DNA from 2 places in the Cellvibrio japonicus Ueda107 genome. Region 2 is predicted to be linked to the other one. Evidence: riboswitches for the same ligand, from Rfam matches in the RefSeq annotation. Region 2 holds a riboswitch; the other holds the start of a gene.
What was found. Region 2 has a riboswitch for thiamine pyrophosphate ahead of thiO (glycine oxidase ThiO). Riboswitches for the same ligand answer to the same signal wherever they lie in the genome.

Region 1 (4,352 bases), 980 kb from region 2:
TCCGCAATCGAACCGGGGCGCAAACCATCACCCAATGAAAAACTAACGTCATAGGCTTTCATGATTTCACAGATTTCCTCGAAATGGGTATAGAGGAAATTTTCCCTGTGATGCGCCAGGCACCATTTGGCCATGATAGAACCGCCGCGCGACACAATACCGGTCACTCGCTTGGCAGTCAGGGGAACGTAACGCAACAGCACACCGGCGTGAATAGTAAAGTAATCCACGCCCTGCTCTGCTTGCTCAATCAGGGTATCGCGGAAAATCTCCCAGGTGAGGTTTTCCGCTATCCCATTGACCTTTTCCAAGGCCTGGTAAATCGGCACAGTACCAATAGGCACATGGGAATTGCGGATGATCCACTCGCGCGTTTCATGGATATTTTTACCGGTCGATAAATCCATCACCGTATCTGCCCCCCAGCGCGCACCCCAGGTCAGTTTTTCCACCTCTTCCTCAATGGACGAGCCCAGCGCAGAGTTACCGATATTGCCATTAATTTTCACCAGAAAATTGCGGCCAATAATCATTGGCTCCAACTCGACGTGGTTGATGTTGGCCGGGATAATAGCGCGGCCACGCGCCACTTCGGAACGCACAAATTCCGGGGTAATTTCCCCGGGGATGTTTGCCCCGAAACTCATGCCCGGATGCTGTTGGTTAAGTACACCCAATTCGCGCACTTGGGCCAACGCCATATTCTCCCGGATGGCGATATATTCCATCTCCGGAGTGATAATGCCTTTTTTGGCATAGTGCATTTGCGACACATTCATACCCGGTTTGGCACGACGCGCCTTGCGTGTCAGGTTAAAACGCAAATGGGCTAATTTGGGATCATCGAGTCGCTCGCGGGTAAAAATCGATTGGCTATCCGACAGGATTTCCGTATCGCCACGCTCTTCAATCCAGGCGCTGCGAATATCGGGCAGTCCCGCGCGCAGATCAATGGCAACCTCAGGATCGGTGTAAGGACCTGAGGTATCGTACACACGCACCGGTGGATTTTTCTCACCGCCAAAATCGGTAGGTGTGTCGTCAAGGGAAATTTCACGCATAGGGACCCGGATATCATTGCGGGAACCCTGCACATAAATTTTTTGCGACCCGGTAAAGGGTTGTACCGAAGCCTGGTCTACTTCGGCGGTTTGGCTGAGAATTTTATCGACGCTGGTGTTCATGGGCTAACCTCTCGGATTTTGCACGGGATGCGTGTTCAAGCACTTAATAAAATGAATAGAAATGGTGCACGGGCCCCGCTCCTTGCCCAATATGCAGTTTTTCGGCATGTGCCAATGCCTGATGCAAATACGCTTTGGCAGACTTTACCGCGTCCTGTAGCTCCAACCCCTTGGCCAAGCCCGCCGCTATGGCGGATGCCAGGGTGCAGCCCGTCCCATGGGTATTGCGTGTTGCAAGGCGCGGTGCAGAGAAGACCGTTATCCCCTCAGCAGTAACCAACAAATCGCTGGCATCCATTGCGCCGGCATGGCCACCTTTCATTAACACGGCCTGGGCCCCGAGGCCCAGTAAAGCCTGCCCCTGGGTTTGCATTTCTGCCTGGGTCTGTGCGGGTGCGGTATTCAGTAAGACAGCGGCCTCATGCAGGTTGGGCGTTACCAGCCGTGCCAGAGGCAAGAGCTCCTGCAGCAAGGTGGCAATCGCATCCTCTGCCAATAAGCGATCACCACTGGTAGCGACCATGACCGGGTCAAGGACGAGAGGAATTTGCGGGTAACAGCGCAGGGATTCAGCCACTGCCGCAATAATATCGGCTGTGGCCAGCATGCCGGTTTTGATGGCCCCCACGGGAATATCGCTCAATACCGAGCCGATCTGCGCCTGCACAAAAGAGGGAGGAATAGGGTAAACCCCTTGTACACCCAGGGTATTTTGGGCCGTCAGTGAGCTAATCGCACTGCAGCCAAAAACACCCAGCGCAGAAAAGGTTTTAAGGTCAGCCTGGATGCCGGCACCGCCACCGCTATCGCTGCCGGCAATGGTTAGGGCAATGGGTGTCATGTTCATAGAGTTTCCGCTGGAAAAGGCGCGGAAAGAGAGCGCAGCATTAGCATTGCCGCAAGTGAAGAGCTCTCGTTCCCTACGCCGGTACTAACCGGATCAGGTCGGCGGGTATTTCTCAGCCCCGCAAACAGATACGGAGCACCCCGACAAGAAAGTGGGCAGTCTATTGGACTTGGGAGGGAGAGTAAAGCAAGGGACAGGGCGAAAGCCTGTCCCTTCCCGATTGGTCAGGGTTGCTGGGATTTCAGCAAACCCAACTTGCCGGCTAGCAACGAGGTTGTTGTGGCCTGGATCAGGATAGTGCCCAGAATAAAGATAAAGGTAATCGCACCAACGACATCCATACCCGGAACTTTCATACCCGCCAGGATACCGACCAGTGCTGCCGGAATCACCCCGGTCTCGCGAGTCCAGCTCATAAACAGCAACTCTTTCAGACTCCATTTGGCACGGCGGTCAGGGGCGGCGCAGAGAAAGACCGTCAGCGGACGCGCGATTACGATAAACACGGCTAACAGTGCCAAGCCAATACCCAGGTACTCCTTGAGCAGATGGAAATCCACTTGGGAACCCAGTAGGATGAAAATAAACATGCGCATCAGCAATGCGGTGTTGCCCATGTAGTCTTCCAGGTATTCGTGTTCGTGATGATCCAGGGGAAGGCCGAACGCTTCCTTGTTGCCGATAATGACACCGCAGGTGAATACCGCCATAAAACCGGACGCATGAACCGCATCCGCCAGCAAATACACGGTAATAACGGCCAGGATAATCACAAAAGGCGTGACATCGCGGAAGATACCGAAGCTATTGTGTGCCATTAAAAATGCGGCGGCATAGCCAACCAGCCCACCGAGCAACAATCCCATGCCGACCTCCCAGGCCAGTGTCTGCAATGAGCCGGTCAGGCTAAAACCACCACCGGTACCCATGACATACCCAACCACCGCAAAGGTTGCGATGGCCCCCATGGCATCGTTAAGTGCCGATTCACTCATCACCGTTTGGGATACCCGATCCTTAATGGGGACTTGCTTGAAAATAGGAATCAGGGTTGCCGGGTCGGTTGAGGCAGTCAGCGCACCTAACACCAGGGCTATTGCCAGTGGCAGGCCAAACCAGACACCTACCGCGGCAGTGATCGCCCCGGTAATCAGCACACCGAGGGTCGATATCAACAGCAGGGTTATCCAAACCTCACGCAGTACCACAAAGCGCAGCGTGGCGCCGCCTTCAAACAACAGGTAACAGGCGCCCACGGTCAGGATCATCTGGTTCATCACCGAGTCTGCCGGCACATGCAATAAACCGCCAATGGTCGGACCAAGGGCAATACCAATCACCAGAAACAGAACAATATCCGGCACCTTGATCCGACGGGCGAGAACGCCACCCAGCAAACCGGCAAAGATAATAACCCCGACATACAGCAAATCGTGCTTGGCAACCTCAAGTGATGACATAAAACCCCCTGGGCAAAAGTAATGAATAAAAAATTGCGTGCATGCTGCCAGTTATCTGTCTGGCCACTTATAAATTGTGTGTAAATTCGCGCCCCTGAAAACGGACGCAAAAAAACCGGGGGAAACCCGGTTTTTTTGCGTGCCTGTGATACCGGTCCTTATTAACCACCAAACAGGCTGTTTGCCAGAAACACGGCCACCACGTAACCACAAGAGTATGCGATTAACACCAAAGGGGTATAACGCAGGAAAGCACCAAAGGTAAGTCCCTGCACTTTGCTCATAGCGATAATACCTGCAGCCGAACCTATCGCTAACATTGATCCCCCCACACCCACACCATAGGTCAACGCCAGCCATTCAGCAGTAGGCAGTATAGGGTCGGATTTCAATAAGGCTGCCGTCAGCGGCACATTGTCAATCAAGGCGGAGCACAGCCCCATCATATAGTTAGCATAGGTCGGAGCGACCTGGGTATAGAAGCCAGTCAACACATCCAGGGTGCCTATCTCCTTCAACATACCCACCAACAATAGTACGCCCAGGAAGAACAACAGGGTTTCGTACTCAATCTGGCGCACATATTCAAGGATGCGGGTCTCCTCCGGATCCATGTTCATAAAGTGCCCAATAAAGAACATGATGGATAACCCTACCAAAAAGGTCAGTACCGGCGGTACATGGAAGAAAAAGTTAAACAGCATGGTGCAGAGAATCGTGCTAAAGAAAGTCACCACAATGGCCCAATCCATGCCGGTAAAACTGCGTGGATCTTTTTCAGTCGTCACTACACCGGTAACCCCGGGGAACATCAGACTGGCAAGCACAAGAACGCCAGCGATGGCAGGAAGCCAGAGTGTC
Region 2 (4,352 bases):
CTATTCCGATCATTGAGCGCAGTGCCCAGGAGTATTTATTCCGGGCGGTTGATCTGCTGTCGGCATTGGTGCGACGCAGCGATTTACCGGTAGCCAGTGTAGTATCCGGCTCGGCGGTCACCGATTTTTTGCAGCAGTTCCATTCCCAGCATGAGCGGCTCCAATGTTGGTTTGATGCGCTCAAGGGGTGTCTGTTGGAGATTGGGTTTACCCACCGCGACAGGCGCCTTCACTCACTGCAAAACGTTGTGTTGCATCTGGCGACGGCCTACAAAGGGGTGGTGGCACAGCAGCCGGCCCTGGATCGACAGTTGGTGAATCTCATGGAGCAGCCAGCAACGGAGATTCCCCAGGATTTGCAGGACCATTGCCTGTTGCAATTGGAGGTCGTATTCCATCTGCGCCGGCTCAGTTTGATGTTACAGCAGTATCTGGCTGCCGGTGGTAGCGCAGATGAACTGATTCAAAGCAAGCTGGAAGCCTGCTTTGGGCAGATTAGCGGTTATCTGGAGCAATCTGTCGATCGATGAAAAAACGCTGCCGGTTGGCAGCGTTTTTTCAGGGTTACTGGTTATGCCAGAAAGGCTGTCCCAGTGTAGGTGTGCTGGGGCTGGCTGTCTGGCGTTTCTGCATCAGGCCAGCGTTGTAGGCCTTGCGTCCTGCATCAATAGCATCGGCAAAGGCTTCTGCCATCAAAGGTGGGTTATGCGCTTTGGCGACAGCCGTGTTGAGCAGGATTCCGTCATATCCCATCTCCATGGCTTCGGCTGCCTGTGACGGAGCCCCCAGCCCGGCGTCAATAATCATCGGGACATCTTTGATGCGCTCGCGCAGGCTGCGCAGGTTGTAACGATTGAGCAGTCCCTGGCCTGTGCCTATAGGTGCACCCCAGGGCATGAGTACCTGGCAGCCGACATCCAGCAGGCGTTTGCACAGGATTAAGTCATCCGTGCAGTAGGGCAGTACTTTGAATCCCTGCTTGATCAGTATCCCGGCGGCTTCTACCAGCCCGAATGGATCGGGTTGCAAGTTGTAGTCGTCACCAACCACTTCCAGTTTGATCCAATCGGTATCGAAAATTTCGCGTGACATTTCTGCCAGGGTTACGGCTTCTTTGACACTTTTGCAGCCGGCGGTATTGGGGAGCAGGCGGCAGCCACTGTCCTGGATGTATTGCCAGAAGGTATCGCCATCGCGGTTGGCAGGGTTTTGTCGGCGCAGCCCCAGGGTAACTATGTCGCAGCGGGATTTTTCAATGGAATCGCGCATTAGCTGTGGAGAGGCGTAGAGGGCGGTCCCCAACAGGAAACGGCTATTGAAGTGCTCGCCATAGAGGACAAAATCTTTGGTTTGGCTCATATCAGCCACCTCCCACGGGTTTAACAATGTCTACCTGGTCGCCGTGCTGTAACCGATGGCTGGTGTAGGTGGAGCGGGGTATAAATTCGCCATTGATAGCAACAGCGATTTTGCTGTCGCCATAACCCCAGAGGTCGATAGCTTCGCTGAGCAGGCTGTCGGTAGCCAGCTCGCGGGCCTCGTTGTTTAGACTGATAGTGATCATAGCGGGGATGCCTTATAAAACACGGTTCAATGGATGGCTAAAAGGGACGTCCTTTTGCTCGTGAACCAGCGCTAATACATTGTCGACTACTGCCGGCGCCAACAAATAGCCGTGGCGGAATAAACCATTGGCGGTAATCAGGCCAGGCTGTTGGATAACCCGGGGCATATTGTCCATAAACGCCGGGCGCAGGTTGGTATCCAATTCAATAATGCGCGCCTCGGCAAAGGCGGGTGACAATGTGTAAAGCGCACTGCTCAGTTCCAGGCTGGATTGGATACTGACCGGTGAGCTGTCTTCACTTTCAATTTGGGTGGCGCCAATGATAAAGCGATGGTTTGGTTTTGGCACTGCATACAATTGGTAGCGCGGGTGCATAAGGCGGACGGGGCGTTGCAGGTGGATTTCACGTGTCTCGACATGCAATGTTTCACCGCGCACTCCACGCAAGGCTTGTGCTGGCATTTGCGTTTTGGCACCCAGGCCGCGGCAATCGATGACACAATCTGCTTGCCATTGCCGCTCCTGGCTGTGCACACGGTAAGGCGCTACCGCTACGGCTGTTCTTTCGTGGATCGCGACTCCCAGTCGCTGTAACTCCACCCCTAGTTGCTGCATAAGTTCACGATTGTGGATATGACCCTCTTCAGCAAGGAAAAGCCCTTGCTGTAACCCCGGATTCAAGTCTGGCTCCAGTTGCTGAATGGCAACCCCATCGAGTCGCTGATAGCCCCGACACTCAGGGATAACAAAGCGCAGTTCCTGCTCGAACTGATCCAGCTCCGGGTAATCCTGTGGGTGGGCTACCACCAGGCTGCCCTGGTAATGGAACAATGGGGTTTCCTGTGGCGGAAGGCCTGCCAGCCACTCGGGCCAGCGCTGCAAGGCGTATAGCCCCATGCGATAGACATCCGCATCGGATACCACTGCTTCACTGAGGGGAGCTACCATACCGGCGGCGGTAAAGGCGGCAGCGCGTTGGCCTTGCGGTGGTTGCAGTAAGCTGCCAGCCTCAAACACGCTGATGTGATGACCTGCGACAGCCAGCCGCCAGGCAAGCAGGCGCCCTAAAAGGCCGGCGCCAGCAATGGCAATATGCAAGGAGGATGGGTTCACGCTGCTTGTCTCTTGGGGCTGCTTTCTTGGGCAAATTACGGGTGAGCTGAGGTGTGTGAGGAAGGGCTGGTACCGGATGGGCAGCACTTGTTCCCTCCGCAGGTCTCAACCTGATCAGGTTCTACGGGTTGGGCCGAACCCATCTCAGCCTTCGCAATAGCTGTGCTACCAAGGCGCCCCGACAAGAGGGCGCCAATATACTGGTCACCAGGGGTCAGGGCAAGGTGCGTTCAACGCGGCTGATGAGTTCGCCTTCTGCCAGGCGGGTTTTAACCAGTTCGCCAGTGACGATTTGCTTGCTGCTGGAAATCAGCTGGCCGCTCTCGGCATGGCTGGTCAGGGAGTAGCCGCGCTCCAGGGTATTCAATGGGTTGAGGGTATTCAGCAGGCGCAGGGCTGCGTTAAAGCGCTGTTTGTATCCCTGGAGTTGTTGTTTTTGCAGCGATACCAGGCGCTGTTGTTGCTGTGCGAGTTTTTCATGCAGGCGCACAATACGCACCTGTGGATGATGGGGCTGCAAGCGCAAGCGTAGTTGCTCAAGCTTATGCCGGTAGTTACCCAACTGGTGCTGGATATGGGCTTTGAGGCGCAGTTCCAGGTTGTCGAGCCGCTGGCCCTGCTGCTCCAGCCGCTCGCGCGGGTGGCGGAGGCGCTGGCGCAGCCAGGTTAATCGCTGCTGCCAATGGCGCAATTTGCGCAACATGGCTTCCTCCAGCAGCACTTCAAAACCGATAAATTTATCCAGCCAGTCGTTACCATCGGGTACCACCAGTTCTGCCGCAGCCGATGGTGTAGGGGCGCGCAGGTCAGCGACAAAATCGGCAATGGTGAAGTCCACCTCGTGGCCTACGCCGCTGATGACAGGAACCCGGCTGGCAAAGATGGCGCGTGCGACTATCTCCTCGTTAAATGGCCATAAATCTTCCAGGGAACCGCCGCCACGCGCCACTATAAGCACATCAAACAGTCCGCTGCGATTGGCCAGCTCAAGGGCGCGCACAATTTGCGGCGCAGCTTCTTTGCCCTGCACGGCGACCGGGATAAGGGTAACGGGAATAGCAGGAAAACGCCGTTCCAGTACACTCAAAATATCGCGAATGGCAGCGCCAGTAGGGGATGTGATAACCCCTATGCGCCCGGGCAGGCCGGGTAGTGGTTTTTTATAGGCGGGGTCGAATAAACCCTCCTGGCCGAGGCGCGCTTTAAGCTGCTCGAAGGCGCGCTGCAAGGCCCCTGTACCGGCTTCCTCCATGTGTTCCACGATAATTTGATAGTCGCCGCGCCCTTCGTACAGGCTAACACGTGCACGGATCAGTACCTGTTGTCCCTGTTGGGGCTTGAAGCGCACCAGCATATTGCGGTTGCGGAACATGGCGCAGCGCACCTGGGCCTGGTCGTCTTTGAGGGTGAAGTACCAATGGCCGGAGGAGGGAATGGATACATTGGACAACTCGCCCTCTACCCACAGCAGCGGAAACTGGGTTTCCAGCAGCTGACGGGCGCGGCGATTGAGTTGGCTGACACTAATGATTTCCCGCTCGGGGGAAAAGTGTGCAGGGGTCGATGTAAACAGGTCTTGATGGCTCATAGGGTGCACATTCTAGGGCCTATGCCTGCGTCTTGTCTTGCCCGAAAACCTGTTGCCAGCACAAGATCTTGTGTTTACCCATGG

Region 1: linked by a shared signal. The riboswitch ahead of thiD (bifunctional hydroxymethylpyrimidine kinase/phosphomethylpyrimidine kinase) and the one ahead of thiO (glycine oxidase ThiO) in region 2 are both predicted to bind thiamine pyrophosphate.

What each region holds. Positions count from the first base shown of each region.
Region 1 is NC_010995.1:3,409,604-3,413,955, forward strand. Features, by position in the region: gene thiC (phosphomethylpyrimidine synthase ThiC) at 1-1,184, opposite strand, end outside; gene thiD (bifunctional hydroxymethylpyrimidine kinase/phosphomethylpyrimidine kinase) at 1,228-2,031, opposite strand; TPP riboswitch at 2,085-2,184, opposite strand; gene CJA_RS14000 (cation:proton antiporter) at 2,256-3,491, opposite strand; gene nhaD (sodium:proton antiporter NhaD) at 3,653-4,352, opposite strand, start outside.
Region 2 is NC_010995.1:2,433,952-2,438,303, reverse strand. Features, by position in the region: gene CJA_RS10250 (HD domain-containing phosphohydrolase) at 1-530, shown strand, start outside; gene CJA_RS10245 (thiazole synthase) at 565-1,359, opposite strand; gene thiS (sulfur carrier protein ThiS) at 1,361-1,564, opposite strand; gene thiO (glycine oxidase ThiO) at 1,577-2,680, opposite strand; TPP riboswitch at 2,755-2,871, opposite strand; gene xseA (exodeoxyribonuclease VII large subunit) at 2,895-4,268, opposite strand.